4 regions of the Candidatus Enterococcus mangumiae genome follow, and region 2 is predicted to be linked to each of the others. Evidence: riboswitches for the same ligand, from Rfam matches in the RefSeq annotation. Region 2 holds a riboswitch; each other region holds the start of a gene.
What was found. Region 2 has a riboswitch for magnesium ahead of DOK79_RS11350 (FtsW/RodA/SpoVE family cell cycle protein). Riboswitches for the same ligand answer to the same signal wherever they lie in the genome.
Positions count from the first base shown of each region.

Region 1 (7,672 bases), 150 kb from region 2:
AAGAAGAACAATTCTCATTGAAGAATGAGTCGATCAAAATCTATAGCAACGATTACGATGAAAATCCACGTCGTTTGAAGATCATTACGAACACACTACTTGGGGATATTGAGGTGATTCGAGCATGATAGAGAAACTCTCTCGACCGATGTTAGCTATTTATGCTTCGATTGCCTCATTTATCGTCATTTTATTTTCGTTTTTTACTTATTTTTACGCAAGCAATCAAACTCATTTTTGGCGTACTTTGTTAAGTGCTAGAATTTTATACGTCCCATTGATATTTCACTTATTAGCGATTTCTTCAGGTGTCGGTTTGATTGTTTTTTTGATCGTTTCTATTTTACAAAAAGCACGGTATGGTAAAATCGAAGAACAATTGCGAGCACTCTCTTCTGGTAATTATGAGGCAAAAGTGTTAAACGATTCATTGCCGAGCGCATCGGACGATATATATGTCAAAGAAATTGAAAAAGAAATCACTAAGATCAAAGAAAAAATGATCGAGGTTTCAAGTGAGCTCCAAATATTGACGAGTCGTCCTCAGTATGTGGATGGACAAACGAAAGAAGAAATCTTAGAATTAGAAAGACATCGTTTAGCTCGTGAATTACATGATTCGGTTTCCCAGCAATTATTTGCAGCCATGATGATGATGTCTGCGTTGACAGAACAGGCTGAAAAAAGTGATACGCCAGAAATGTTTCGTAAACAATTAAGGATGGTAGCGGATATCATCAATGCTTCACAGTCAGAGATGCGTGCGTTGCTTCTTCACTTGCGTCCAGTCAATCTTGAAGAAAAGAGTTTGAAGCAAGGAATCGAACAACTATTGAAAGAATTACAAAACAAGATCCAGATTGCATTGAAATGGGATGTTGAAGATATTTCGTTATCTGTTTCCATCGAAGATCATCTTTTCCGGATCGTGCAAGAACTACTTTCCAATACATTACGACATGCGAAAGCAAATGAGCTAGAAGTCTATCTGCATAAGATCGATAACAATCTTTTATTGCGAGTGATCGATGACGGTACGGGCTTTAACATGAATGAAACAAAAACCGGTAGCTATGGTCTAAATAATATTCGAGAACGTGTAGCGGGTATTGGTGGAACAGTAAAAATCATTAGTTTTAAAGGACAAGGGACAAGCGTAGAAATCAAAGTTCCTTTGATGAAGGAGGCGGAAAAATGATAAAGGTATTGCTAGTCGATGATCATGAGATGGTACGCTTAGGCGTTTCTTCCTATTTGTCGATCCAAGGAGATATCGAAGTGATCGGGGAAGCTGAAGATGGACGACAAGGCTATGAAAAAGCGATGGCACTTCGCCCAGATGTGATCTTGATGGATTTAGTGATGGAAGAAATGGATGGGATCGAATCGACCAAAGCGATTTTAAAAGATTGGCCAGAAGCAAAAATCATCATCGTTACAAGTTTTATCGATGATGAAAAAGTATATCCAGCCATTGAAGCTGGTGCCACAGGTTATTTACTCAAAACATCCACAGCGCATGAGATCGCTGATGCGATTCGCGCGACCCAAAGAGGGGAACGTGTACTTGAACCTGAAGTAACTACTAAAATGATGGAAAAAATGAGTCGACGCAATGAGCCGATCTTGCATGATGATTTAACCAATCGTGAAAATGAGATTCTTATGTTGATCTCTGAAGGAAAAAGCAATCAGGAAATTGCCGATGAATTGTTTATTACTTTAAAAACGGTCAAGACACATGTATCTAATATCTTGGCCAAGTTAGAAGTAGAAGATCGCACGCAAGCGGCAATTTATGCGTTCAAACACGGATTAGTAAAGTAAAAGTATAGATGAAATCAGCGGAACTTTACTTTCTGGGAAATTGATTAGCTATATTTGAGATTATTTTATCAAATGCTAATCCTCTTATTGACAAAAACCAATTTTACCTGTAGGGTTTAATTATAAAAACTTGTTAGGTGAGGCTCCTAAAAGAACACAGGCTACTGCCCTTAAACGTCGAGAGACGCCACAGGGTATAACAGGCAACGTCGGCTTAAGGCGTGCTTAACGTAGCTATCTGGATGATATTCCAGAATTACGTCTTTTAGTGCTAAAGCTCAGACGAGAAGTTCGTTCAGGTAAACACTAGAACCACAATGATGGGATCTTATGAGACGGCTTCTTTTGGAGGCCGTCTTTTTATGTATTCTATGTTTTCCCAGACGAATCCATCTATCCAACAAGTTTATATCGAAAAAACGATGTAACAAAGGAGAATGCGATATGAGAACATTGAATGATACAGCCAACCAGGAAACACAATTGACGATTCTTAATTATCTTGAGCAGAAAAAACTGGAAGAGTTGAAAGAGTATTTAGCAACGATCGAGAAAGTAGAATTGATCCAATTATTTGTGACATTACCTTCAAATAAACAAGTAATTGTCTTTCGGTTATTGTCAAAAGAAAAAGCGCTCGAAATCTTCGAAACATTTGAGCCAGCTGTCCAACAACATTTACTTCGTTCTTTTACAGATGAGGGCGTCATCGATTTTGTCAATGAGATGGCTCCGGATGATCGGGTAAGATTGTTTTACGAATTACCAGCAAGTGTAACTAAAAAATTATTGGCAGAGCTTTCTGAGGAAGAGCGCACAACAACGAATCTATTGATGGGCTATGAACAGGAGACAGCCGGACGGATCATGACGACTGAGTTCATCTCGATCAAAAAAGAAATGACCGTAGAAGAAGCACTGCATAAAATCAGAAGATTAGCGAAAGAAATGGAAACAATCTATATTTTGTATGTGACAGATATGGCGAAAAAAATTGAAGGTGTTCTTTCACTAAAAGATCTAGTCATTGCAGAAGGGGATCAGCTTATTGAAGAAATCATGATCAAGCATGTTGCTTATGTAACTACAGATACAGACCAAGAAGAAACTGCCCATTTACTGCAAGAGTTGGATCTGATTGCTATTCCGGTCGTCGATAAAGAGAAACGGCTAGTCGGTATCGTGACAGTAGATGACGCCATCGATGTCTTAGAACAAGAAACAACGGAGGATATCTTCAATGCAGCGGGTTTAGCAGATGTCGCCTCTGTAGAAGCCGACCGTAGTACCGTGCTGATCAATGGTAGCTTATGGCAAATCTGGAAAGTTCGTTTGCCTTTCTTAGCCATCACATTGGTTGCAGGGATGCTAGCAGGTCTAGTCATCGATGAGTTTGAGCAAACGTTAGAGTCAGTTGCAGCTGTTGCTATTTTTATTCCTTTGATCATGGATATGGGAGGAAATGTTGGGACTCAGTCCTCAACGGTTTTTGTTCGTGGATTATCTTTAGGTCACATCGATCTCAATACATTTGTTAAGCACTTTTTAAAAGAAACAGGCATTGGTTTAAGTTTAGGGGTCGTCGTAGGAATCGTCTCTGGAATCGTTGCTTCCGTATGGCAAGGGATTCCATTATTAGGTGTAGCTGTGGGCATCTCACTGGTCTTTGCAATGACCTTAGCTGCTGCACTTGGCTTCTTGATCCCATTCATTTTGCTGAAATTGAATATTGATCAAGCAGCTGGTTCTGCACCGATCATCACATCGATCAAAGACATTGCTGGATTGTTCATTTATTTTGTTTCAGTCAATGTATTCTTAGGATACTTGTTGTAAAAAATCAACTGGTGATTGTCCGTACTTTTTAGAGCATAAAGAAATTAGACCCTTTGATTCATAAATAGTCATCTTCTCAACTAGGAATAAATTGAAATCATTCTTTTCTGATCGAGGCAAAGCTGGAGTACTTTTGTTTTTAGAGTGGCTTTGCTATACTTGAAGCGTAATGGAAAAAGGAGGGAAAAAGTGAAACAGAATTTTGCAATCGTAGGGCTTGGTCGTTTTGGCGGCAGTATCTGTCGTACACTTGTCGAAGCTGGTCAAGAAGTATTAGCCATCGACAGCAGTGAAGACCGAGTGAATGAATATATGAATATCGCAACACACGCAGTTGTTGCGAATGCACAGGATGAAATGACCTTACGTTCTTTAGGGATCAGAAATTTTGATCATGTGATCATTGCAATTGGCGAAGATATCCAAGCAAGTATTTTAGTGACTTTGATGGTCAAAGAAATGGGTGTGCCGAATATCTTAGCCAAAGCACAAAATGAGTACCATGCCCGAGTGCTTGAAAAAATCGGGGCAGATCGAGTCGTTCATCCAGAAAGAGATATGGGAATACGGATCGCCCACAATCTCGTTTCCAAAAATATCTTGGATTATCTAGAGTTATCAGATCGCTTTTCTCTTGCGGAGATTCGCGTATCAAATCCGAAGTTTTTCAACAAAACGTTAGCCGAATTAAATTTCAGACAGCGTTTTGATTTGACTGTAGTTGCGATCCGTCGCTTCGACGGTTCCGTTGTTGTTTCACCAGCCGCAGATGAATATGTGCGAGAAAATGACAACTTACTAGTTATCGGAGAAACAGAAGATGTAGATATACTCGATGATAAAATGAATCAATAAAAAGGGGATCATCACATGCAATTAACAGTAACGGACAAAGCAAAAAAATGGTTTCAAAGTGAAGTAGATCTACCTGAAAATTACGGCATCCGTTTTTTTGGGAAAGTATACGGAAAAACAGATGTGCATGAGGGATTTTCAATCGGTATGTCTGTTGAGTCACCGGAACGTCCAATCAAAAAAGAAACGATCGATGGTCTATTATTCTTTATTGATGAAGCCGATGATTGGTTTTTCAAAGGATATGATCTGATTGTTGATTATGATCCGCAATTAGATGAACCAACGTATCATTTCCAAGAAACAACAGATATCTAAGGTGTGAAGAAACGTTCAGTCTTAAAAAAGATAAGTCTAACTAATCAAAAGGCATTTTTCAAATGCTTTCGGAGTAGTTAGGCTTTTTTTGCAATCAACATAGGCTCAAGTCCGTATCGTCCAATTTGATTATAGGAAAAAGTCGTTCAAGCGACGAAGTGCATCCTGCTTCATTCTTTTGTCGGTTTAAGCTAGACTGATAACTAGAGAGGATGGGGTGTGATGACAAAAAAAATTATTTATTCAGTACGTCCGTTTCGGGAAGAATTTATCGAAAAAATGAAAGAAATAGCACCGGACTATTCATTTCAAACAGAAGTAGCATCCGACGAACTTTCTGAGATAGAGGTTAGTATCGGTTGGAATCGAGAGTACCAAGAAGAAGTATTCGCTTCTGATCACTTAAAATGGGTCCAATCGATTTCTGCTGGGGTAGATAATCTTCCGTTGAATGAATTCGCGGATAAAGAGATCTTACTTTCTAATGCTAGCGGTATCCATGTAGAATCGATCAGTGAGCATGTGATGGGCATTATTTTAGGTTATTCTCGTGGTTTGTTCCAGGCCCAAAGAGCGCAGCTCAAAAAAGAATGGCTAGGTTCAGCGATCCATTACCAAGCATTAGAAGACCAGAAACTACTGATTATCGGCACTGGTCATATTGGGAAAAAATTAGCACAACATGCAAGTGTCTTTGGTTTGGAATGTATCGGAATCAATACTTCTGGACACCCAGTGGAGGGCTTCAAAGAGACATACCCACTTGATCGCTTAAAAGAAATCTTGCCGAAAGCAACGATCGTGGTGAATATTTTGCCTTTGACAGATCAAACAAAAGGTTTATTTGATGCAAAAGTATTTGAAGCGTTTGACGAAGAGGCGGTGTTCATCAATGTAGGTCGTGGTCCTTCTGTAAAAACGGCTGATTTGATCACAGCGTTAGAGCATGGAGAATTAGCTTTTGCAGCTTTAGATGTATTTGAGGAAGAACCACTTGCTGAAGACAGCCCACTATGGGAAAGAGAAGATGTCTTGATCACCTCTCACATTGCAGGTCAGACACCGCATTTCCAAACAAAGTTCATGGATATTTTTCTGAAAAACCTACAATCTTATATTGAGAACAAAGAGTTGGAAGTAAATGAAATCGACTTGAATGAAGGGTACTAAAAAAATCGCTGGAAGAGCTTCTCTTCCAGCGATTTTTTTATTGTTTTGGTAATTGCATTTTTGGCCAACCTTTGACTGCTTGAGCAAAAATGAATATGCCGGCAAATGCAATAAAGGCTGTTGTATCAAAAGCCGGTAAAAAGATCATTAGTACTGTTGCGATAACCGTTGGTAATGAAATCGCGTAGATCATCGTTTTTAGACAATCAAGAAAGGTTACTTTAGCTAAACGCAATCTTGCATAAACATACGCTGCAAAGTTTGCCATAAGTAGAGTGATGATCAAATTTAAAAAGCTAGGATAGATGGAGATCAAAAACACTAGTGCTTTGATCCAAAAAGGGATCGTTGCTTCACTTAATGTACTACGTAAACTGTCTCCGGTCAGATTTTTTAATGCGCTATTCGTATATTCGAGTTCAAATTGATTATTGTTCAGTAATGCTGAGGTCGTGCCAGAATTTGGTAAAGCTAACACTAATTTATCTTTTAAAAGGCCGACACTTAGGAAATTCCCTATCAAATCAGAAGAGATATCTTCGGGAGTGCGTTTTCCTTCTGGGTCAAAGGTAAAGATGATCGAATCTGTTTGATAAATGAACCCTTCATTTGTTGTGGAATCGATTTGTCCATCATGGATCGTAAAATCTGGTATTTCAGACGCAATTTTTTGCCCATCTGATTTGATCGTGTCTAGTACTTGAAAAATTTGGTATGAAATAGGTAATGCCATCAGTATACTTAGGCATAAGAGGTAAACTAATGATTTACCAAATGATACATTTTTAGCATTTTTAAGCTCTGTGAATCGAGCAAAAGAGCTAACGATTAATTGTTTTGTTGTCATAATTACTCCTTCTCTAGAATTGTCATCACTAGCAATTCTAGCGGAGTATGCTATGAATTACAAGAGTTCTAAAACAATCTCTCACGATAGATAAGGTTAAATTTCTATCATTCATTGTTTCCCAAAGATGAAAATTATCAGCAGATAGAGTATGATAGGAAAGAATGATATGTAAGGTAGGTAGGAAAATGAAGGTTTATGTTCAGTTTAAAAGCTATTTAGAAAGTAAAGGATATTGGGAAGTTTTTATCTATCTATTTTTTGGTGGATTAGCGACAGTTGTCAACTTTGTCAGTTACGCAATCGTGCAGCAACTCTTCCATTTATCTATGCCAGTATCAAATACGATCTCATGGATCTGTTCAGTATTATTTGCTTTTGTCACAAACAAGATTTGGGTATTCCAATCAAAATCACCGAGTTATACGCATTTTTTTATTGAGTTTGCAAAGTTTGTTTTTTATCGCATCGTTTCATATGGCCTTGATATGGGTGCGATGATCTTGATGATCAAAGGATTGGATATGAATGACTATGTGGCTAAGATCATTACGCAAGTATTAGTCGTATTGGCAAATTATATCTTTAGCAAATTATTTATTTTTAACAAGACAGAAATTATCGAAGAGCCAATAGAAACTAACAAAAAGTTAGAAGACTAGGCATAACAATTGAAGAATTCCCCTCACTTTGTTACTCTTTTAATGTAAAGATATGTAACAAATTTGAGGAGGAATTTTTTATGACTTACACATTACCAGATCTACCTTATGCATTTGATGCATTGGAACCATATATCGATGAAGAAACGATGCATTT
Region 1 is NZ_CP147250.1:2,224,123-2,231,794, forward strand. It holds gene liaF (cell wall-active antibiotics response protein LiaF) at 1-128, shown strand, start outside; gene liaS (two-component system sensor histidine kinase LiaS) at 125-1,198, shown strand; gene DOK79_RS10625 (response regulator transcription factor) at 1,195-1,827, shown strand; M-box (ykoK) riboswitch at 1,950-2,124, shown strand; gene mgtE (magnesium transporter) at 2,272-3,663, shown strand; gene DOK79_RS10635 (NAD-binding protein) at 3,853-4,518, shown strand; gene DOK79_RS10640 (HesB/YadR/YfhF family protein) at 4,534-4,836, shown strand; gene DOK79_RS10645 (phosphoglycerate dehydrogenase) at 5,059-6,006, shown strand; gene DOK79_RS10650 (DUF1189 domain-containing protein) at 6,044-6,853, opposite strand; gene DOK79_RS10655 (GtrA family protein) at 7,042-7,515, shown strand; gene DOK79_RS10660 (superoxide dismutase) at 7,596-7,672, shown strand, end outside.
Region 1: another riboswitch for magnesium. It lies ahead of mgtE (magnesium transporter); the one in region 2 lies ahead of DOK79_RS11350 (FtsW/RodA/SpoVE family cell cycle protein).

Region 2 (7,672 bases):
AGTTGAACAGACTTTTAACGGATAGAAACTCATTGACGAGAATATTGACCACTTCTCTTTGCCTTTTTTGTCGACCGTAGTCCGACTCTGGATCTTCTGCCCGCATTCTCGCATATTGCAAGCCTTCCCAACCATTTAATTCCAACTCACCTTCCGGATAATGGATATCTTCTGCTGTAAATTCAAACGCATTATTGACAGTGATTCCTCCCACAGCATCGATCAAGGCTTCTAATCCATCCATATTCAAGGACACATAGTGATGGATCGGTACTTCGAGGTAACGTTCAACGGTATCCACCATCTTATCGATCCCGCCATATGAATGGGCGTGATTGATTTTGTCGATCTTCCCGTCCATATCTGCAAGCTCAACAAACGAGTCTCTAGGAATACTCGTGATCGTTGTTGTTTTCTTTTGATTATTCAAAGTGACTAACATGATCGTATTCGCCCGATAATCCGTTTTTCGGATGGAATTATTGGCGATACCTAAAACTAAAATACTAACTGGCGTATCTTTTTCACGTTGGACGGTTTCTCTTTTCAATGGCTGTTGCATCGAGGTCACCGTCTGTTTTGCATCATAATAAAAGCGAACACCATAGGCGACGCCAGAGGCTACCAAGAAAAAAAGAACCAACATGAAGGCTAACAACCCTTTTTGCTTTCTACTGAACACTCGTTTTTGCTGATGTTTTTTTCTGACCGTTTTTTTAGTGATAAAAGAGAAAAATAAACTATAGCATAAGAAAACGACTAAAAAACTGAGCAGGAAACCTGCGAAGATATCACTTGGATAATGTACGCGCAAATAGATCCTAGAACAAGCGATCAATACTGGATAAAGAGCAGCTACCCAAACGAATTTACTTACCTTTTGTTCTCGATAAATAATGTACATCGTGATCAAAAAAACTAAGAATAATGTCATCGACAAAATCGAATGACCACTTGGAAAGGAGTAAGACGATCTAGAAACCAATTGTTCCACATCCGGTCGCGTCCGATGAATCGCTTGTTTCAGAACATAACCGACAAAACTCAATGTTAAAACCATAGAAACTGACCAAACCGCCAGTTTATGGTACTGCTTCCTCCAACTAACTATCGCAAGCAAGCCAGTGAAAAATAAAGTAGGTAAAATCGTTGCAAGCTTTGCAAAATTGCTGAAAAAAGTGGTTAATCCAGGGATTTCTATTAAATGATCTCGCTGATAAATCGCTAAATCGAGTTGGTTGAATGCTGTATTTTCTGTGATAACTAGTGTGGATAAAGTCGCCAATAAGACGAATGATACAAGTGCTACCACCAATGTTCCTTTTGGTATCTGTTTCATAATAACTTCCCTTCTACTTCTCAATCATACTTTTTAAACCCTAAAATAATACCCAGTCCACAACCAATGACCAAAAGGGAAGTTCCTCCCTGACTTAAAAATGGTAAAGGAATCCCTGTTAGTGGAAGTAAACCAATCGCCGCTCCTATGTTTTCAAACACTTGGAATAGCAACCCGAAAACAAAGACGACTGCGAGATATACGTTTCCTTTATTGTTTGTTTCGATTGCGCTATAAATGATTTGATAAAAAAGATAAAAATATAAAAAGAGTACTGAAACACTTCCTAAAAAACCAAATGACTCAGCAACTACCGTAAAGATCATATCTGATTCACGAACCGGTACGTATACTGGATTGATCGATGAAGCTCGTCCACTAAATCCGCCTGCCCCAATCGAAAGCAAACTTTGTGATTGCTGATAGCCAATTGATTGACTATATGCAAATGGATCGACCCATGCCCGTACCCGATCTAACTGATAAGTCTTAAAATTCAGACGATATAAAATCTGGTTGCCGTATTCAGTAAATACTAATGCAATCAAAATGGCCCCGAGAATCACTAGAACAGCAGTCATTGTCGTCATGATCTTCCAATGGACCCCAGCGATCATGAATAATGCCCCCAAGCAAATGACAAAGACTAAACTTGTTCCAAAATCTTTTTGCATGTACATCAATAAGAAGGTCGGCACACTAACGAGTAAAATCTTGCCGACATAAAACAGATCTGTTTTGACAGTCCGGTGCTTGACATTTTGTTCATAGATCAACGTCACATAAACCACGACTAGAATAAACGTCAACTTTACTAGCTCGGAAGGCTGAAAGGAGAAACCACCGATTCTTAGCCAACGTTTTGTTCCTGTGATTTGAAACATCACCGGGTCATAAAAGCGATGCAAAAGTGCCATCACTACTAGAGAAAAAGCATAAAAATACGGAGAATATTTTAAAAAAACAACTGTTTTCACGCGCTGCATGATCAATAACAACGCTAAGGACATCAGACAAAAGACAATTTGTTTGAACACAACACTTCTGACTGGAACTTGATCATATACTGCTGCACCATATTGTACGGCAACACTCAATAGATAAAAAAGAAAAATCGGTAAAAATAGTGCGTAGTTGAATTCATTGAATTTAAATTTCATTTCTGGCACCTCGTGAAGACAGTTTCAGGCACACTCCTAATAGCAGTGATAAAATCAAATAACTTGATCCCCCATAACTGATAAAAGGTAATGGGATACCGGTCATTGGGATCATGCCACTGATACTCGCAATATTGATGCTCGTCTGTAACAATAGCAGCATTCCTGTTCCCAAATAGATCAAGCCGATTTGTTGGTTTGGCTCGTTGGCGCTTAAAACAAATAAGCGCAAGATGATTGAAAATAGCAATGCCAAAATCAGTAGGCCAACAATCAGCCCTAACTCTTCCAAAATAATCGAAAAAATAAAATCCGTTTCCGCTACTGGTAAATATCCTTTTTTGGTAATACTATTCCCTAGCCCTAACCCAAAAAGTCCACCGTTATACATGGCATAATAAGATTGGCTCATCTGGAATCCTTTGCCATATGGATCTAAAAAGGGATTAAATGCAATCGTCAAACGATCATATGTGTGTGCAAAAAGGCTTGGTAATAAATCATTGCTTCCTAGCAAGTAGATGATTCCTCCGAGAACCAAAAAAAGACTGAGTAATCCTGCAAAAAACACTAAGATATAACGAACTGGTAATTGCACCGTGGTGATCATGATTGCTGCTAATAAAATCAATAAAATTGCACCAGTTACCTTTGGTTGGAATAAAATCAGCAGAGTACATAAAGAGATGATCAAAAATGGTTTTTTCAGTTCATTCAATGATTGCTTCGATGTTCTAAAATAATGAGCTAAATAAAAGATCATACCGACATTCACGATTTCTGCGGGTTGGAATTGAAAGCCAGCAATGGAGATCCACCGTTGCGCCCCACTGATATTGACACCGATTCCTGGTACTTTCGTCAACATCAATCCGACGATACCGATCCCCATCATTATTTTTACGATTCGATGATCGAGTATGAATGCAGGTCTGATTCGATAAATGAAAAAAATCATTCCCCAACTCAGTCCTACGAATACCAATTGTCGAACTAAAAGCTGTTTCGTACTTTGATCGAATGACATCAGACGAAACGTACTCGCACTATAGATCATCAGCAGACCGATCACACTGATCAGCAGATATGGTACGAGTAAATATAAGTCTAATTTTTTAATATCTTTTACACCCATCCTATATTTCTCCTTTGTGTTACAGCGGAGATACGTCACTTACCCATCTTGAATAAAAAAAGCCAAACGAAAAATACGATTGGCTTTTCAGTCTCATCGTGTGAGTTTTGACACTAAACAACGTAAAGATTTCTCTTAGCTATCTTATGAAGAGCCTTAATCCGACAATTCCTGTTTTACACATTGGCGTCTTTCGACGTTTCTGCGCAATAGCCTATGTTTGTTTAGGAGTCTCGCCTAACAAGTTATTCTATTTGAAAAAAAGTATACCTGTTTGATTATTCATTCACAAGAAAAGCTCGAATAACCATATGAAACTTTAGCTTTTTTTAATTAAATATAAATTATTTTTAAAATTTAATAATAACTGTTCTATAATTTCTGGTTGAAATATACAAAAAAACGGCTCTTTGTCAATAAGGACTGATGAGTGCAATCAAGTGAAATCCGGAAGAAGAAGTGAACACTTCTTCTCCGGATTTTCTTCGTTATTTGACGTGAATGACTTGATTCGTCAAAAAGATTCGGATGCGCATGTTCTCAAATGATTTAAAGCCATAAGACACTCGTTTGAGTGTTTTGATGTGGGTGTTTTTTGCTTCAATTTTCCCATTAGAGTAAGGATAAATCAAAGAATGACGAATCCCTTCTTCATAGCTCAGAAGATTTTGTAGTTTTAGCCGAAATTCTTTATCTAATGTTTCTGGTAACTGATGCAAGAGAGTGAAAAATGACTCGTGGTCTTTGTCACGAAAGGCATCCGCTAGTTCATGGAACGCTTGATAGGCGACTTTCAAGGCAGTTGAAGCACTTAATAAACGGTCAAGCACCATGGCTTCTGTCAGGTAAGGATACTTTGGGGCACGAAAGCTACGCCAAGTTTTATATTCTGTGTGGTTGATATTCTTCCGATTTTTGGTGAGTAAGCGCCAATGGCTTTTTAATTTCCTTGGCATTGTCCGATTGCCCGAAGCAATCAGGCGTTTCATTTCACGGACACGAAAATCTTGGAACGCTTGATTCATGTGTTTGACCACATGAAAACGATCAATGACCAGTTTGGCATGAGGAAATACTTTTTTTGTTAGTTGAAAATACGCCGCATTCATATCAGTAACTAAATAGTCGACGTCAGATGGATTCACACATGTCTGGAAATAAGTGGTCAACCGAGACAATTTTCGAGTGGGTAAGATATCAACTAATTGCCCGGTTTCCCCATCGGCACAAATAAAACTCATCTTATCTTCTGAGGATACATGGGAACGAAATTCATCGACCATCAATACTTTGGGCAGGTGGCGCTTGGCTTGTTTTGGTAAATAGGTTTTTAACGACTTCAAAATACGCGTCACCGTTGGAATAGACACCTGGCAATGCTTTGCGATAAAAGATAAGGAGACCTTTTCGGTGAGTAAAGCAATGATTTTCATTTTTACATGCTCGGCAATCGAATGATTTGGCCGAACAAAATAGCTTTGGGCTGTCCAATGGGTATGGCAGTTTCTACAGTGATAACGTTGTTTCTTCAGCCGCATGATTAGCGGTAAATGGTTGAATTGATCGAAACGAATGCAGGTCATTTTCTTGCCATTTTTGACAATGACCGTTTTCCCCTTCGAATCTCTCACGGCAGAGCCACAAGTCAAACAAGCAGAAGTAGGAGGAGCTAACACTGCGTCAATAACTAAAGTATTGGTTTGATGGAACGTTTCGTAAGAAACATCTTGGATGGTTAAATATTTATCTGTTAATCGGAGCATTTTTTTGATAGAATTTTCCATAGAGCATATCGTCCTCTCAGTTGTTTATTTTGTGGTGATTTAATCATACTAGAGAACGATATGTTTTTTAATACCCAAAAAGAAAAAGTGGACTGACGAATCAGAATTGATTCATCAGTCCACTTTATTATAGAGCCAAAAAAACGTAACAAAATCCTTGTAATAACAAGGACTGTTACGTTTAATCAGAACTATTGAAACTCCACCAAAGATGATAAAACAAAAAAGATGTTATGTTTGTTTATGAAAAACCTTAAATTCAGATGATAAACATTTGATGCCAAGTATTCGTTGATGTTTTTGTTCATCCAAGGTGAGCCGTTATAATAATGATAATTATTTGCAATCATTGCCTTGCTGTCCACCTTGCGTGAACTGACCGCTACTTTTTATCCGTACGAAGAGCTTCTAAGGCAGCTAAAGCGTTTTGTTGATTGATGTTGCCTGATTCTCTCAGTTTTGCTGCTACTTGTTCGATCTCTTCCCCTTTTGCACCAACTGTGATCGCCAATGCTCTGGCTTGTAACGACATATGTCCCTTTTGGATGCCGTCACTGACAAGAGCACGTAATGCAGCAAGATTTTGCGCTAACCCGACTGCTGCGATCACTTGCGCCAATTCTTGTGCAGAATCGATCGCTAACATGTCTAAAGAAGCTTTCGCTTTAGGCAAGACTCTAGACGCCCCTCCGACAGTTGCCACAGCCAAAGGAACAGTCAATTTTCCTACTAAATGATCCTCTTTGATCTGCCAGTCGGTCAATCCTTGGTAATGCCAATGCCCATTTCTGGCAGCATACGCATGGATTGCCGCTGCAGCTGCCCGTGTATCATTTCCTGTTGCCAAAATGACCGCTTCGATACCATTCATGATTCCCTTATTATGGGTCGTTGCCCGATACGGATCTAACTTAGCATATTCGCTTGCTTGACGAATCTTTTCAGCAATCAACTGACCCGTTTCTTTGTTCTTTGCTAACCGCTCAAAAGGAATCGTACAAGTGGCGATCGCTAAAGATTCTGTCGCTAGATTGCTCAAGATACTAAACAAGATTTCTTCTTCCGGAAACCATTCTTTCAGTCGAAGGGCAACACCTTCCAAAATCGAATTGATGATATTGGCACCCATCGCATCTTTGACGTCAACTAAAAAATCCAATGAAAGATAGGCATGTTCACTTCCCATAAATTCACGAGTAGAGATTTCACGCACACCTCCGCCACGCTTGACGATCGAAGGGTAACTTTCGTTTGCACAACTGAATAGTTCTGCTTTTCTTTCTTCAATGACTTCAGTGATTTTTCGATAATCACAACGTCCGGTCATAACGATTTGCCCACGCATCAAGCGTTGCGGGATTTGGACGCTGATATCGCCACACATCTTTGCGCCATTGCTCGCTGCCGCAATCACAGAAGGCTCTTCTGTTGCCATTGGTATCCATTTTTTCTGTCCATTCAACTGGAAATTCAATGCGACACCTAATGGGATCTCTACTTGACTGATTTGATTTTCGATCAAATGATTGGCGATGTCTTCTGCTAACACAGATTCTTTCAAATGTGTCGCGTCTTCTTGCGAGATCACTTTTTCTTGAACTAAACGCTGTCTACGTTGTTCCGGTGTCAGCTCATAAAACTTTTTTTTTTGATCGTCACCAGCTTCTTGCAGATTGGCTTCTAAAAGAACCGCTAATCCAAGACCCCCACCAATACATAAAGAGGCAACGCCATAGCGTTGTTGTGTTCTTCTCAACGCATAGCTTAACGTTGTCAAGATACGCGCACCACTAGCGCCGATCGGGTGACCTAAGGCGATCGCGCCACCATAAATATTGACTTTATCTGCTGGGATATTCAATTCACGATTCACAACGATCGATGACGCCGCAAACGCTTCGTTGATTTCAAATAGATCGATTTCATCAATAGAAAGTTCTGATTTTTCCAACAACGTATTGATTGCTTTGATTGGTGCAACGCCCATGATACTTGGATCGATACCGACTTCAGCCACTCCTTTGATCGTAGCTAAATACGGTAACCCATACGCAATTGCATAATCTTTAGAGGCTAAAATCAAGACAGAGCCTCCATCGTTCAAAGGAGAAGCATTGCCGGCAGTAACCGTACCGTCCTCTGCAAAAACGGTCCGTAACGTACTTAATTTCTCTAACGTACTATTGCCTCGTACGGCTTCATCCGTCGCAAATACTTCTTCATTTTTTGAGATTGGAACGATCTCTTCCTTGAA
Region 2 is NZ_CP147250.1:2,371,652-2,379,323, reverse strand. It holds gene DOK79_RS11360 (phosphatase PAP2/LCP family protein) at 1-1,339, opposite strand, end outside; gene DOK79_RS11355 (FtsW/RodA/SpoVE family cell cycle protein) at 1,360-2,499, opposite strand; gene DOK79_RS11350 (FtsW/RodA/SpoVE family cell cycle protein) at 2,489-3,634, opposite strand; M-box (ykoK) riboswitch at 3,719-3,886, opposite strand; gene DOK79_RS11345 (ISL3 family transposase) at 4,123-5,418, opposite strand; gene DOK79_RS11340 (hydroxymethylglutaryl-CoA reductase, degradative) at 5,801-7,672, opposite strand, start outside.

Region 3 (7,672 bases), 1.1 Mb from region 2:
GATGATTCTTTTCTTGGAAAAATACATAGTTGATCGCTACATCTTTCATCCAAATATTTTTTTCAACCATGGTCAATACAAAGCGATTCGTCTCCTTATCCAATAATTTCATATGGCTCCTCCTCTACTAGCGGAATGTAAATGACAGTTATACGTTTTTGTTGTGGATCGTATACTGTGAATAAGCGATTTCCTTTATGCCTTCTACCCATACAAAAAAATGTCGACCAATCATCATTCCATTCTCTAATAACTAAGCGCTCTTGTTCTGGAAATAATTCTTTATTTAAGCGATAAAAATCCTTCTCTTCACTAGAACGATCCCCTCTACCATAAAGAAAACCATGAGTATAATGTCCATAATCACCAAAAAAATCGCTGTAGCTAAGGTTAGATCCTCGCATCAACGCAGGATTGACTAAAATCGGGTACTGCTCTAGGTGATCAAATGATAAAAGTTCGCTGAAAATGATATTATTTGTTGAACGGCTATCTTTTTTGTAGGAATGATGATCCTTATTATTCAAAAATTGCAAAATTGCTTGTTTATGACTCTCTTCTTCTTGATAATTCGTCACACGAAAAAAAGCATGATCCAAATATAGAATTTGGTACTTTCCCATTCTATTGCTCCATTTATGGATAAGTTTTTCCATTTCTTCTTCGTTTAAAAACTCCATTCTCTTTCCTCCTCCATTACTTCTTAACTAACTTCCCGCTGTAACTCTCAAAAAATGGTTAACATATTTTTATCATTATAAAAACTCCAGCATACGCATCCTAGCCCCACAAACACCCTTGAAATTGCTCTTTAGATTTCGATTTTGAGCGCCATTCACCTGTCGTTTGCACGGTGTCCATAATCAAGCACCTATCCCAACAACGATAATTTGTTATTTTAAAAGAAGCAAAACTCAAATATAATATCTTTTTTCAAGTTAATTTTAAAACGACAAAAACTCATAAGCAAGTTATTTTATTTCCATATTTTTTATTTTTTGTTTCTTGTTTTTTACTTTCTTTGTATTCTAGTTCCTCTCACATACCCATTTACCAGCTTCCTGTAAGAATAAACAAAACAGCCAAAGAAATGACTACTCATTCCTTTGACTGTTTCTTTGTTTTTATGCGATTATTTTTAATCTTCTTTCACGCTTCGGATAATATAATATCCTTTATCTTTGATCACGATTTCTGCGTTACCAAATGTTTCCTGCATTTTCTTTTGCGCGCTAGGTGCGCCTTGTTTTTTCTGAATGACGATCGTTAAAGTACCACCTGTACGCAAACGGGCATAGGCACCAGTCAGGATTTCATGTACGACTTTTTTGCCTGCACGGATCGGCGGATTGCTGACGATTGCAGCATAGTCTGTTTCTGCCACCTCATCATAAATGTTTGACTGGTAGATCGCTACATTTTTGATTTGATTGCGCTTCGCATTTCCTTGTGCTAAGTCCACCGCTCGAGCATTGATGTCTACCATCTCCACAAAACGTTCACTCGCATATGCAAGAGAAAGCCCGATTGGACCATAGCCACAACCAACATCCAAAATTTTGCCTTCAGGTAACTGCGTCCATTCAAAGGCATCAATCAATACGCGTGAGCCATAGTCGACTGTTTCACGTGAAAACACGCCCGAGTCTGTTACGAACTGAAAGTTTTTTCCTCTTAACTCAAATGACCATTCATCAAACTCATGAGCAGTCTCTGGGTGTTCGGAATAATAATGATTCGTCATAGTTTCCATCCTTCTCATCTATTAGATGTTCATAGTCTATCGTGTTCCTTGAGAAGGTGCAAGCGAAATTGTGTTTCTTCGAGGGTGTGACAGAAGTGTCCAGCTTCGAGAAATAAGCCAGGAAACCCGAAAATTGTTCTTCAAATTTTTGGGTTTCCTGGCTTATTTCCGAAGGAGTTGCTTCTGGAACACCTTTTCTTCGGTTTTCTTTTATAAATAAAACCATTTAATCGCGATACGGAAGAAAAAACTTTTCTTAGCTGCTCACTCTTCTCCTTTTTCGGTATTTGCGTAATCTGTTTCGTGAAAGTAGAGAAAATATCAATAGAAGTCCCATAAACCCTACTATTATCGTTTTTAAGAAGACAAATATCTCCATGATATCTCTATTCATGAAACGCGCATGATTGACTATTACTTCCACTGCCCTTTATGATATGGATGAAAAAATAATCATATTAGGTGAGGTTACTCTGAAGAACATAGGTTATCGCTCGGAAATGTCGAGAGACAGTAACGAGTAAAGCAGGGATTGTCGGATTAAGGCTTTTCCAAGATAACTAGAACTTGTTTCTTACGTCTCAGAAAGCCAAAGCTCAATTAACGTGATTACAATTGCGCCTTACAATTGCAAATTACACTATCCAATGTTTATTTGAGTACGCCGCCCTTTATGTATTAAGGAGGCTTTTTTATGTTGTCAGTAAACCTCACGCCACCAAAAAATCAGTAGAAAACCGCTTTAAGTAAGCGTGTCTTATTCCACATTCTTTTGCTTTCCTAGGTGTGTTGATTCCCTTTCCTAGTTGAGATTCACTTCATCCATTGCAACCTATCAATCACTAGCCTTCGATCAAGAGTCTATAAATCATTGACTCGCATAAAAATCAACTAGCAACCGATAAAACTGTCATGTTTCATTTCCTATTAAAAGTAATAGTGATTCGTTTCACATTTATTAAGGAATGTTTAATCTCTATGCGCCCTGCTATATAACCCTTGTTTTTTAAAAAGGCGCATGAGAAATTTAGGGGGAGAATAAAATGTTAAAGGAGGCATAGGTGTATGTCGATCGAAAAATTAGAGTATTTCTATATGATTGCCCGTTTCAATAGTCTTTCACAAGCTTCAAAAGAGCTCCATGTCAGTATTTCCTCATTAAGTAGTTCGTTAAAAAGTTTAGAACAAGAAATCGGGACTGAACTATTCGAACGTCATGGCAAAAAAATCAAGTTGAGTAGCCATGGGAAATCGATTCTTCCTTCCGTAGAATTGATTTTGTCGGAAGCGAAGAAATTGAATATCTCATTAAATGAATCAGTGGACTATCCTTCTTTGCGTGTTGGCACAAGTGATGCATCGTTTATCTTTGAAGCAGACAAGTATCCAACTCATCATCAAAGCTTTACGATCGACTACCGCTATGTTCCTTCATTGGACTTATTGAATAAACTAAGCCAGAAAGAAATCGATTTTGCGATTACTTCTGCCACCTTAGATCACCCGAAATTTGTTCAAACAAGGTTGGCAACTTTAGAACTCAAAGTAGCAGTCAGTGAATATTTACTAAAACCAGATGGTGCATTGTCCACGGAGATACTTGAAGAATTACCTTTTATCTTTTTACTCGATCATGTCGAACATCAAGTGATCACAAAAAAAGTAGCACAACAGCTGACGAGCGAACCAAAATATATCGTTTGTCCAGATAGCTTAGGGGCAATGAAGATGATCACAGAAGGCAAAGGAATGTTATTAGTCAATCCCTTTGCACAAGAACTCTTAACCATTGAACCCGTTTGTTTTGTCTCTTTACCAACATTTCCGACCATTCATTTTTATCTTTATAAAAATAGTGAATCAAAAAACTTTTACTTCTATCCAGAAGTTGAAAAAGAAATCCAAGCAATCTTTACTCAAAAATGTCACAAAACTTTAGAAAGAACCTCGATAGAGAATCACCCCTCTTACTTGTCAAAACGATAAGCCTTACTGTCAAACTAAGACAAGGAACCAAAGATCAAAAATAAATGCAGGCAAGAAGCCAACACAGAAATATTTAACTTCATAAAATAAGTAAACATCCACGAAATCTACCCTTCAAAATTTTGTGGATGTTTCTTTTTTATTTACTGAAATCCCATCTATGCCCTCCCCGCCTTTCTGTTATGAAAAAAAACGAAATACTTATTCTTCCATCCTTTGATTTGAGAAAAACCAATGAGTTTCTCGCCTAAGTGGTAGGGTTTGATGCTCTTTTATGTTAAAATAGGTCCATTGATGGGAGAATCCAGGAGGCTATGTATGAATGATCCAATGAATTATTACCGTGTGGCAAGAGAAGAGTGGCGCGAATTTTACCGAAATGGTCAAGCTCCATTGACACAAGATGAACTAAATAGTATAAAAAGTTTGAACGACCGTATTTCCATGCAAGATGTTCGCGACATCTATGTACCACTTGCACACTTGATCTTTCTTCATATGAAAGAGTTTGAATCCCTCTCTCTGAGCAAAGGGTTATTCCTACACAAGTACGTCCAAGTTCCACCGTTTATCATTGGGATTGCCGGAAGTGTCGCAGTTGGTAAAAGTACGACTGCACGCTTGTTACAAATGATCTTATCTCGGACATTCAAACGAAGAAATGTCCAGTTGATCACCACCGACGGCTTCTTGTATCCGAATAAAGTCTTAAAAGAACGTGGCATCATGGATCGGAAAGGATTTCCAGAAAGCTATGACATGGAAATGCTGATCGACTTTCTTAACCAAGTAAAATCTGGTCAAGAAACAACAAAAGTACCGGTCTATTCCCACGATGTTTATGATATTATTCCCGATGAATATGAACTGATCCAACAACCGGACATTTTGATCGTCGAAGGAATCAATACGCTCCAACTGCCAGCCAATCAACAAATTTACGTCAGTGATTTTTTTGATTTCTCTGTTTATGTGGATGCAGATTCTGAATTGATCGAAAAATGGTATTTGGATCGCTTTGGTGCGTTACTTGATACAGCTTTTCAACATCCACAAAACTATTACTATCAATTTGCCATTGGCAATCGTGAAGATGCATTCAAAATGGCAAGAGATGTATGGAAAAATGTGAATTTGAAGAATTTAAACGAATATATCTTGCCTACTCGTGGAAGAGCCGATATAATTCTCCATAAAACTGAAAATCATATCATCGATTCGATTTTCATGCGAAAATATTAGCATTTTAAAATAGTTCAACTATTTTGAGATAAATTTTAAAGGGATAGGGGTAATAAATGTGACGAACGTTGCCGATATGACAAACGTTGAAAAAATCATCGTACTAGATTACGGTAGTCAATATAATCAATTGATTACACGACGCATCCGTGATTTAGGTGTTTTTTCTGAATTATTGAGCCACCGCATTACAGCTGAAGAAGTGAAAGCCATGAATCCGAAAGGGATCATCCTTTCTGGAGGTCCAAACAGTGTCTATGACGAAAATGCTTTTGGCATTGATCCTGAAATCTTCAATTTAGGGATTCCAGTGTTAGGGATTTGTTATGGTATGCAATTGATCACGTACAAACTTGGTGGTTCTGTTGAGCCAGCGAAAAACCGTGAATACGGAAAAGCATTACTTGAAGTAACAGCAGATGATGCGGCGCTATTCAGCCAAACACCAAAACAACAAACCGTTTGGATGAGCCATGGAGATCTAGTGACGAAAGTACCAGAAGGTTTTGAAACTGTTGCTACAAGTAACGACTGCCCGATCGCATCGATCCAAAACAAAGAACGTAACTTCTACGGTATCCAATTCCACGCAGAAGTTCGTCATTCAGAATACGGAATCGAATTATTACGTCATTTTGCTTTTGACATTTGTCAGTGTGAAGGAAATTGGACAATGAACAATTTCATCGACATGCAAATCGAAAAAATCCGTGAACAAGTCGGCGATAAAAAAGTCCTACTTGGTTTATCTGGCGGAGTGGATTCAAGTGTCGTTGGTGTCCTTTTACAAAAAGCAATCGGTGATCAATTAACATCGATTTTCGTTGACCACGGTCTATTGCGTAAAGGTGAAGCAGATCAAGTCATGGAAAGCTTAGGCGGAAAATTCGGCTTGAACATTATCAAAGTAGACGCAAGAGAGCGTTTCTTAGATAAACTTGCAGGTGTCTCTGATCCTGAACAAAAACGTAAAATTATCGGTAATGAGTTTGTCTACTTGTTTGACGACGAAGCAACAAAACTTGCTGGCGAAGAAGGCGTATCTTTCTTAGCACAAGGAACACTTTACACAGACGTAATCGAAAGTGGAACAGAAACTGCCCAAACGATCAAATCACACCACAACGTAGGTGGCTTGCCTGAGGATATGCAATTTGAATTGATCGAACCATTGAATACACTATTCAAAGACGAAGTCCGTGAATTAGGTACACAGCTTGGTATGCCTGATTCAATCGTTTGGCGTCAACCTTTCCCTGGACCAGGTCTTGGTATCCGTGTCTTAGGTGAAATCACTGAAGAAAAACTTGAGATCGTCCGTGAATCAGATATGATCTTACGTGAAGAAATCGCCGCTGCCGGTCTTGACCGTGACATCTGGCAATACTTCACTGTCTTACCAGGCATCCGTTCTGTGGGTGTAATGGGCGATGGACGTACGTATGACTACACAGTCGGCATCCGTGCAGTCACTTCGATCGACGGCATGACAGCTGACTTTGCGCGTATCCCATGGGATGTACTACAAAAAATCTCTGTACGTATCGTCAATGAAGTCGCACACGTGAACCGTATCGTGTACGATATTACCTCTAAACCACCAGCAACTGTGGAGTGGGAATAGGATAATCAAAGAAACCGTGAAACCTTTGTTAATGAAGGGATTCACGGTTTTATTTGTTATTGCAAACAATAACCTTTGTACATAGAGAATTGACTATTTAATGATTGATAGTACATAATAAACTGTAAAGAATTTCCGTAAAAGCTGAAGCATATGACATCACTAATTTTGTTTAGTCTCAATATATAGATATAGAGCATAGTACTAATTTACATAAAAGTATTCAACATCAAAAATCACCTCGTGAAAGTATCAAGAAATTATATAATGAAATAAGCTACATAATTATGGCTTCATATCAGAGCAAATATTTTTTTGATAATAAATGAAAAATATCAAACAAAATTATTATTATTAAAAATTATAAAACTATATTAGATTAATAAAATTCTGAATGGGAGATACTATGGCTAAAAGATCGAATATTAAAACTCCAATTGATGATATTGTGTCGTATTGGGTAACAAAAGTTTATGAGGGAGATTTAAGCGTAGATTTTAGTGAGGCTCATGAACGATGCTGGAGATGTGGATATCAAAAAAAATTGGAACGATGTCATATTATCCCACATTCTCTAGGTGGGAAAGACATTCCTTCTAACTACGTATTATTATGTAAAAGATGCCACATTGATAATCCTAATGTTTCTGATCCAGAAATAATGTGGGATTGGTTAAAAGCTTATAAAGCTGATTTTTATGATACGTTTTGGGCATTTCAAGGTATGATTGAGTATAAAAAAATCTATGGGATTTCTTTCCAACAAGAATTAATTAACAGAAATATTGAGGATAGAATTGTTGCTGACATATTCAAGGATCAGTTTAAAAATGCAAGTATCCATTTTGGAAATCCTGAATTTAACGTTGCGACTATCGCAGGTATACTAAAAATGTTTTTAAAAGAATACGATAGACAAATATCTACACCTACACAACGATAGTTAAATATTCTAAAAATAAGTATTTCCCCCTATTATAAACCTTTGTTTAATCAACTTCTATCCTTACAATACTAAAACTAGTACGAAGTGAATAGAATGAAATAAACACACTTAATTAATTAAACTTTTTGAT
Region 3 is NZ_CP147250.1:1,298,265-1,305,936, reverse strand. It holds gene DOK79_RS06305 (hypothetical protein) at 1-112, opposite strand, end outside; gene DOK79_RS06300 (hypothetical protein) at 96-680, opposite strand; gene DOK79_RS06295 (class I SAM-dependent methyltransferase) at 1,139-1,744, opposite strand; M-box (ykoK) riboswitch at 2,192-2,359, shown strand; gene DOK79_RS06290 (LysR family transcriptional regulator) at 2,810-3,730, shown strand; gene coaA (type I pantothenate kinase) at 4,049-4,972, shown strand; gene guaA (glutamine-hydrolyzing GMP synthase) at 5,031-6,596, shown strand; gene DOK79_RS06275 (HNH endonuclease) at 7,003-7,539, shown strand.
Region 3: another riboswitch for magnesium. It lies ahead of DOK79_RS06290 (LysR family transcriptional regulator); the one in region 2 lies ahead of DOK79_RS11350 (FtsW/RodA/SpoVE family cell cycle protein).

Region 4 (7,672 bases), 450 kb from region 2:
GGATCCTCTTCATACGCTTTGTAATCGGCTTGAGAGATGCCGTTCGTCATTTTATTCGGATCATAACTTGGCGAACTGACAAGGGCTAATAAATCGCCAGTTTTTGGTGCTGTCGCTACAGTAGAACCCGGCTTACCTTCTAAACTGTCAAACGCTGTTTTTTGTGCGTTAGCATCGATCGTCAATTGGATATCCTGGCCATTTTTCACTTCGTGTTGGAGTAAGACAGCTTTTTCATTTCCTTCTTCATCTGTCACACTTAGTTTCCCACCATTTGTTCCTCTTAATTCTTTGTCATAAGCCATTTCTAGCCCTGAACGACCAATTTTTCCTGTACTGCTCAACTCAGGATTCTTCTCGATGTCTTCTGCTGTAATATCGCCCACGTAACCGATCAGCTGAGCAGCAGCTTCGCCTAGAGGATAATAACGGCCGTCAACCTCTTGGATCGTCGCTCCGCTTGGAAGTTCTGGTGTTTCTCCTTCAATGATTTTTAAAGGCACAAAGTAATCCGGTTGGACCCATCCTTGAGAGATCGCCTGTTCAATACTGTCTTCGGTCAAATCAAAGCCTTCAGCGATTGCTTTGATATTTTTTGTTTTTTCTTCACCCTCACCTAATTTTGCAGGTACAACACCTAATTGCTTCAATTTTCCAGTAGTAGCTAAAGGTTGTTTATTACGGTCTAAGATTTCACCACGCGTCGCTACTTCGGTACTCAAACTGACTTTATCTTGACCTTCCATTTGTGGGAAAATCAAATTCGGTTGCCAGTTGATTTTGGTTTGGTCGCCATCTTTTGTCAATGTACCTTCATAAGCTAAGTCTTTCAGCTCTCCCAGCGTCGTGTTCATTTTTGCTTTATACGTAAATTCATACGTATCATTCTCTTTTTTTGTCACGGATAGATCTGAAAGTTTGATGCCTCTGATTTCTGCTGCACCATAGATATTTTGATATTTTTCTAAGACATCTTGTTCAGTGAGATCATTATTCCCCTGAACTTTAAGTGATTTCACCGCTTCTTCATAGTTTTCATCGTTCAGTGAATCGATAAATCCTTCAATGGTTTTCTCACCAGCTTTTACCGCTTGTTGTTCTTGGACATGTTGATAATAAAAGAAGCCACCACCAGCAGCTGCAAGCAAGACGACAATTCCCGCTCCAATATAGATACCGGTCGATTTTTTCTTTTGTCTGTCACTCCTTTTCATGTTTGAATACCTCTCTTTATTAAAAAGTTCGAATCAAAGATATTCTAACATATGACAGGAAAAGTAGCGTTATGAACTAAATGATTCTTAACGATTCCTGTCATGATATTAATGAATTTTTAACGAAAAAAGTACGCACTGTTCACCCTACCCTATCAAAATAAGCCGGAGATTCGGAATCATCTCTGATTTTCCGAGTCTCCGACTTATTTCTGGATAATAATATTTCCTTCATAACCACTGATTTAACAAAGGCTTATTTATTCAAAAATTCACTGATCGCTTGCTTATTTTTGGCTAAGTCGATTTCTAACACGCTACCTGCCGGTGTATTATCGTTGAAATCCCAACTTTTGTCCACTGGCACTGACAACGTATCGATTTTTTTGTCATTGTTTAGAAAATCCAAACCACAATCTAATAAGACACTTTCGGGTAGATTTGTCTGGATACTGCCTAAAAGTTTTCCGATTGCCTTTGGTAGTTTAATGATCGATGTAACATCTTTCAGTTGACTGGCTACCGCTTCAACGACTTGTTGCTGTCTGCGGATGCGACCAAAATCCCCTTCTTCGTCTTCACGAAAGCGCGCATACTGAAGTAAGGTGTTGCCGTCCATTGTTTGTTCTCCCTTTTTGATATCTACACCATCTAAATCAAGATCTTTTTCCGCATCGATGGTTACGCCATCTGGAAATAATTCATCGACACAATCAATAAAATCTTGGAATGTAATGCTGGCATAATAAGGCGTTTCTAACTTGAAATTCTCTTGTAATGTTTTGTCCAATAAGTCAATACCACCGTAGGAATAGGCTGCATTGATTTTATTCATGCCATATCCCGGTATAGGTACATAAGAATCCCTCATAATAGAAATCAATTTTGCTTGCTTTGTCTTTTGATCATATTGAGCGACCATCAACGAATCTGAACGCCCGTTTTCTTCTTTTGATCGAGCATCAGAACCAATCAATGCGACATTGATGATCGTCGGAACATCTTTTGCATCGACTTTGTCCACTGTGTCGGATTGCTTAACTGATGAAAAACCTTGGATAAATTCAAAAGAAAAAAAGCCGATGACCATCGCAAGAACGAGCAAGATACTTAAGATGATTTTTTGAAATGGTTTCATGTTAAATGACTCTTCCTTTCAAACTCTTCTACTTGCAACATAGAACATTGTCCCTTATGATGAGTCAAGTAAAGAGTGTATTCTCTTTCATGTCTTTTGGGTCGATTGAGCTGCAACTCGTCGATCCTTTTTTGTGTATTTCTCTCATAAAATCAAAAAAAGTTCGTTCCATTACTCCCCTTTCTCGTCCAGACACAAGTTAGGCGAAGCGAGCATAAAAAGAAGCGAAAACTAAGAAAAGGTCAGAAACCTTTTCGAACAAGATTTCTGACCTGGCATCATCTCATCGTCCGAGTTTTAGCACTATACAACGTAAAGAACGCATTCTTAGCTATTGGAAAAAGCCTTAATCCGACAATTCCTGTTTGACCCATTGGCGTCTTTCGACGTTTCTGGGCAATAGCCTATGTTTGTATAGGAGCCTCACCTAACAAGGTTAGTACTTATTTGATTTTTACAAAACTCATCTTATTCCTCTTTGAATCGATAATCAATAAAAACTAAAATAAAATAACTAAATTAATCTTTACTTAATAAAGTTTAAGGACAGATGATAAGTAATTAACTTCCACTGATCTTTAGAAATAGAGTCATTCCATCGTGTGATTATTTTGGGCGCAGCATCGAAACGATCTCGCCAAGTTTTCCATAGTCATTTCCAGCTAAGCGACTGATCGGCTGTAAATTGGTAGGATCGATATAGCCCGTTTGTTCATCATAGACAGTTTCACTCAATTGATAAGCAGCTATCTGTAATAAAAATAAATCAGCCGTAATTTCTTGGTCTTTCATGATCGGGACGTGTTGATAAAGTGTGGTCTCAAAGGCAATACTAGCTTCATTGATCCTTGGAACATCGATCGTATCTAATTCGGAAATCGTGAACGAAGTCAACGTCAACTCACTTTCCTCACTGGATAAGCTAGCGGCTGTTTGATTCGCATCTACCAGAATATTCTCATCTAAAATATGGATCACGGCTTCCTTCGTTTGCATCAGATGTCTAGCAGTGTCTTTCCACTCTCCGTTCTTTCGCTGAATGGCTAAGGAAAGTATCGGTGGATTGGAACTGACGATATTAAAGTAACTAAATGGCGCAATATTCGTCACTCCTTGGATCGACCGTGTCGCTACTACAGCCACCGGTCGAGGAATTACTGAACCGATCAATAGTTTATAGTTTTCTCTTTCAGTTAACTCTGAAGGAACTCGTTTGAACATTTGCTTTCCTACTTTCTTGTTGAATGATCCATCCTAATGATAGTCATGGTATCGGACAATCTTATTCATTGTCAACTAAACGTTCTTATTCCTAAGTCTTATGACACAAAAACACCCAGTGCAATTAAATGCACTGAGTGTCAAATTGATTATTTCAAACGGAATAATGTTGGTGCTTGGTCAGGTGCCCAAGTATCATCGCCATAGTTAAAATGCGTAACTAATGTTGTATATACTCTTCCTTTGTAGCTTACTTCTTCGTTCGCAGTATAAAGTTCTGGTGAAGACATTGAACCTAATTTCCATTCGCGAACGCCTTCAATGATTTCGCCTTGTTTTGTTGTAACATTCAATGTATTACTTGCATATGAAACTTCGCCATTTGTACTGATTGCACGTACTACGTATGAATAAGTTGTATTTGCTATTAGATTTTCATCCATATATGAAGTTTCTGAAGTTGAACCAACTAACTGGCCGTTACGGTAAATGTCATACTGTTTGATACCTTGAGTGTGTGTTGAAGCTCCCCACATCAATGAAACACTTGAAGATGTTTCGCCCATTGAGTGTAAGTTTTTAGGGGCAGTTGGTTTTTCTTCTGCACTGATTGCTGTAGTTGTTACTGAGATTGCTGTTTTATCTGATTTGATACCTGTTTGGCTAACTGCTTCGATTTCATATGTATAAGTTGTTTCTGCTGTTAAATCTTTATCAGAAAATTCAGGATCAACAGATGTACCAACTAGTTTACCATCACGATAAACATTGTAAGAAGCTGCATTTGCTTGTCCGTTCCATGTTAAGTTTACTGTTGATGAAGTCACGTTTTGAACACGAACATTTTGAGGTGCTTCTGGCTTCACTGGAATCGTTGAATCGCCTGTAACGTTCAAGTCGATCACATTATAAAACGCATTTACTGTATCTGCTACGTCCCAAACTGCTAATACAACATGGTAACCTAGGCGATCACTTGGGATATTGATTGAATGACTTGGATTTGTTGATCCAGTTGTTCCATTGTGGTTGATCGTACCAATCAATTCAAAATCATCACGGTCTAGTTTATCATTTGGATTCCAATCTGCTTTCGTCATATAATAATGCCATTTTGATGTCGCATGTGAAGCAGTAAAGCGCCATGTAAATACGTTCGCTCCTTGAGAAATCGATTGTTTTGTCCACATCGTAGAGTTTTGTTGATCAAGATTGAAGTCTCCTAATGAGCCACCAGCTGAAGCGATTTGTCCATCTGCAGGACCTGCTGCTGGAAACCCTTTTGGCGCTTCTAAAGATTGAGGCTCGTTGATAACAGCTCCATATTTTTGGAATGCTGCATTCCAGTTTGTATTTCTGTCTAAATGACCTTGATACCCACGGCTGATCGGTGATTGCACGTAGCCATGTGCGGATGCTTCATTTCCACCGATTACCAAGCTTGCTCCAAATAAAATACTTGAGCATAAAATTGTTCCTAAAATTTGTTTCTTCATAATTCCCTCCGTAATAAACGATTAATATAGATAACGATTTACAAAATATTTTTGATATTTCATTTCTTTCCTTTTGTTATCTTGAATTAAGAATATCAGATAAAAAAGATTAAATCGAACCAATTATTACCGAAAACGCGGTAATAATCATCAATTGAAAAAAATGTTAAAATACCGTACAAAACGCTGCATTCATAATATTTTATGCTTTATAAAAATTAATTTCATCTCGTTACATCCACATTGTATTTTTATCCCCGGTTGTTATATCCATAAATTATATAAACTAAAAATGATTAATTTTTGTTATTTCTTAACTATGTAAAAAAACGATAAACAAATTTTTCCATTCATTGTCTGCAAAGTAGTCTAACAACTTTTCGTCTATTATAAGTTTATTCATTTGCGGTATCTATTGCTTCATCATATGATGATATAAAGGGGGTTTTATTTATGAAAGTTTGGCTGATCTTACCCTTTACTATTTCATTATTTTTGCTTAGTGGTTGTGAAGATCCACAGGAGATGCCTAATCCTGAGCAACAGGAAAAGGCCACCTCTACCTCTATGATTGAGGAATCAACTACTGAGGAAACGACCACTGAGCAAACAAATCATGTAATCGAAGAAACGGAGGAATCGCTTGTGAATTACCCATCTGGAAGTTTATTAACCGCTGTTGAAGGAAATGATCGAAAGCAAGTGGAAGAGATTTTACAAACCGATTATTCAATCGATGAACAAAATGAAAAAGGAGAAACTCCGTTGTTGATTGCAACACATCATAATTTTGTCGACATTGCAAAGCTATTGATCGATCATGGTGCTTCGATCGATATTCAAGACGAGATCCAAGATAGCCCTTACCTCTATGCTGGTGCACAAGGCAAAACAGAGATTCTCGCCTACATGTTGGAACACCGTGAACCAAATCAAGAGATCGTCAATCGTTTTGGTGGCAATGCTTTGATTCCAGCAGCCGAAAAAGGTCATTTGGAGAATGTAAAACTTCTCTTGACCGATGCTCGCGTAGATATCGATCATCAAAACAATTATGGCTATACTGCGTTGATCGAAGCAGTCGCTTTACGCGATGGTTCTGAGATCTACCAACAAATCGTTCAAGAATTGTTGAATCATGGTGCAGATAAAACATTACGTGACAATCAAGGGAAAACCGCCGAAGATTACGCACGCGAATTGGGCTACACTCAACTACTCTCACAGTTAACGAAGTAGGTTTAAATATGTAGGTTAAGAGAACATCTTTCTAAGTGTAATAGACACTTCAGCAAGATGTTCCCTTTCATTTATTACATCTAGTTATCGATCAGAATAAACCAGGATGTAGTTGGTACAAACATAAAGTTTACATAATTAATTTATAAACTACCTATATTTAAGATGATGATTTTAAACTGATAATATTAAAAAGTATCCTCAAGCCTATGTATAAAATAAATCAACCTCAAAGAGTTAGTTGATAAACTACTCTTTGAGGTTGATTTACGGTATTTGTTTATTTCTCACTTAAAGATGTTACTTTGAACGCACTTAGCTTACAGCTTACGAGCAAAGAATGAAACGATCAATACTAAAATGATTGCTCCGATAAGTGATGGTACGATCGCCATACCACCGATCACTGGACCCCATGTACCTAATAGTGCTTGACCAATAGCTGATCCAACTAGACCTGCAATCACGTTTGCAATGATTCCCATTGAAGAACCTTTATTAGTAATTGCTCCTGCAATTGCTCCGATAATACCACCAACGATTAATGACCAAATAAATCCCATATTAATTACCTCCTAAAAATTCTAAAAAATTAAGTTTATTGTACGCGTGGTTCATTGTTTTCTTTTACTTTTTGCGCACCTTTACCAACAGCTGATTTTGCTTTATCTGTTTGTTTTGAAGCAAATTGACCAGTTGATTTTGCAGCATCTGTTACTTTATCTTGAACTGTTTCTTGATCTTTTTCGTATTCTGCTTGTGTTTTGATATCAACAACATTAACGTTTACTTCGATCACATCAAGATGAGTCATTTCGTTCACTTCTGTGCTGATCAATTCTTTGATTTGGTCATAGATATTTTCGATATCTTTACCGTATTCAACAACAACATCTAAATCAACTGCGACTTGTTTTTTACCTACTTCAGCGTTGATTCCTGCTGTTACGTTATCTGTATTCACAAGTTTTTCAGCGATGTTTGAGAAGAATCCACCATCAAGAGTCAATAAACCATCGACATCTTTCAATGCATAACCAATGATTTTTTGAATCACTTTGTCTTCATAAGTCAATTCACCTTTAGCTGAAGTATCAGCAACCGGGTTTGTACCTGTAGTAGTGTTTACGTTTTTGAAATCTTTGTTTTCCATGATAAATTCCTCCTATGATTTAAAATATTCATCTAACAATCTTGTTTCTTTTAAATAAAAACCAATCCCTACCCCAATGGCAGTCATGATCAGTATTAAAAGAGTTTTGAAAAATCCAACTGTCAACCATAAAACGGCTAACAGTAACCCAAGACCCCCAAAGATAATAGGGAGCTTATAGAGTGAAAAGAATTCTTTCATTTGTTTGCCC
Region 4 is NZ_CP147250.1:2,821,932-2,829,603, forward strand. It holds gene DOK79_RS13380 (penicillin-binding transpeptidase domain-containing protein) at 1-1,214, opposite strand, end outside; gene DOK79_RS13385 (LCP family protein) at 1,471-2,352, opposite strand; M-box (ykoK) riboswitch at 2,628-2,794, opposite strand; gene DOK79_RS13390 (flavin reductase family protein) at 2,959-3,573, opposite strand; gene DOK79_RS13395 (lytic polysaccharide monooxygenase) at 3,723-5,069, opposite strand; gene DOK79_RS13400 (ankyrin repeat domain-containing protein) at 5,523-6,308, shown strand; gene DOK79_RS13405 (GlsB/YeaQ/YmgE family stress response membrane protein) at 6,629-6,871, opposite strand; gene DOK79_RS13410 (Asp23/Gls24 family envelope stress response protein) at 6,907-7,461, opposite strand; gene DOK79_RS13415 (DUF2273 domain-containing protein) at 7,474-7,662, opposite strand.
Region 4: another riboswitch for magnesium. It lies ahead of DOK79_RS13385 (LCP family protein); the one in region 2 lies ahead of DOK79_RS11350 (FtsW/RodA/SpoVE family cell cycle protein).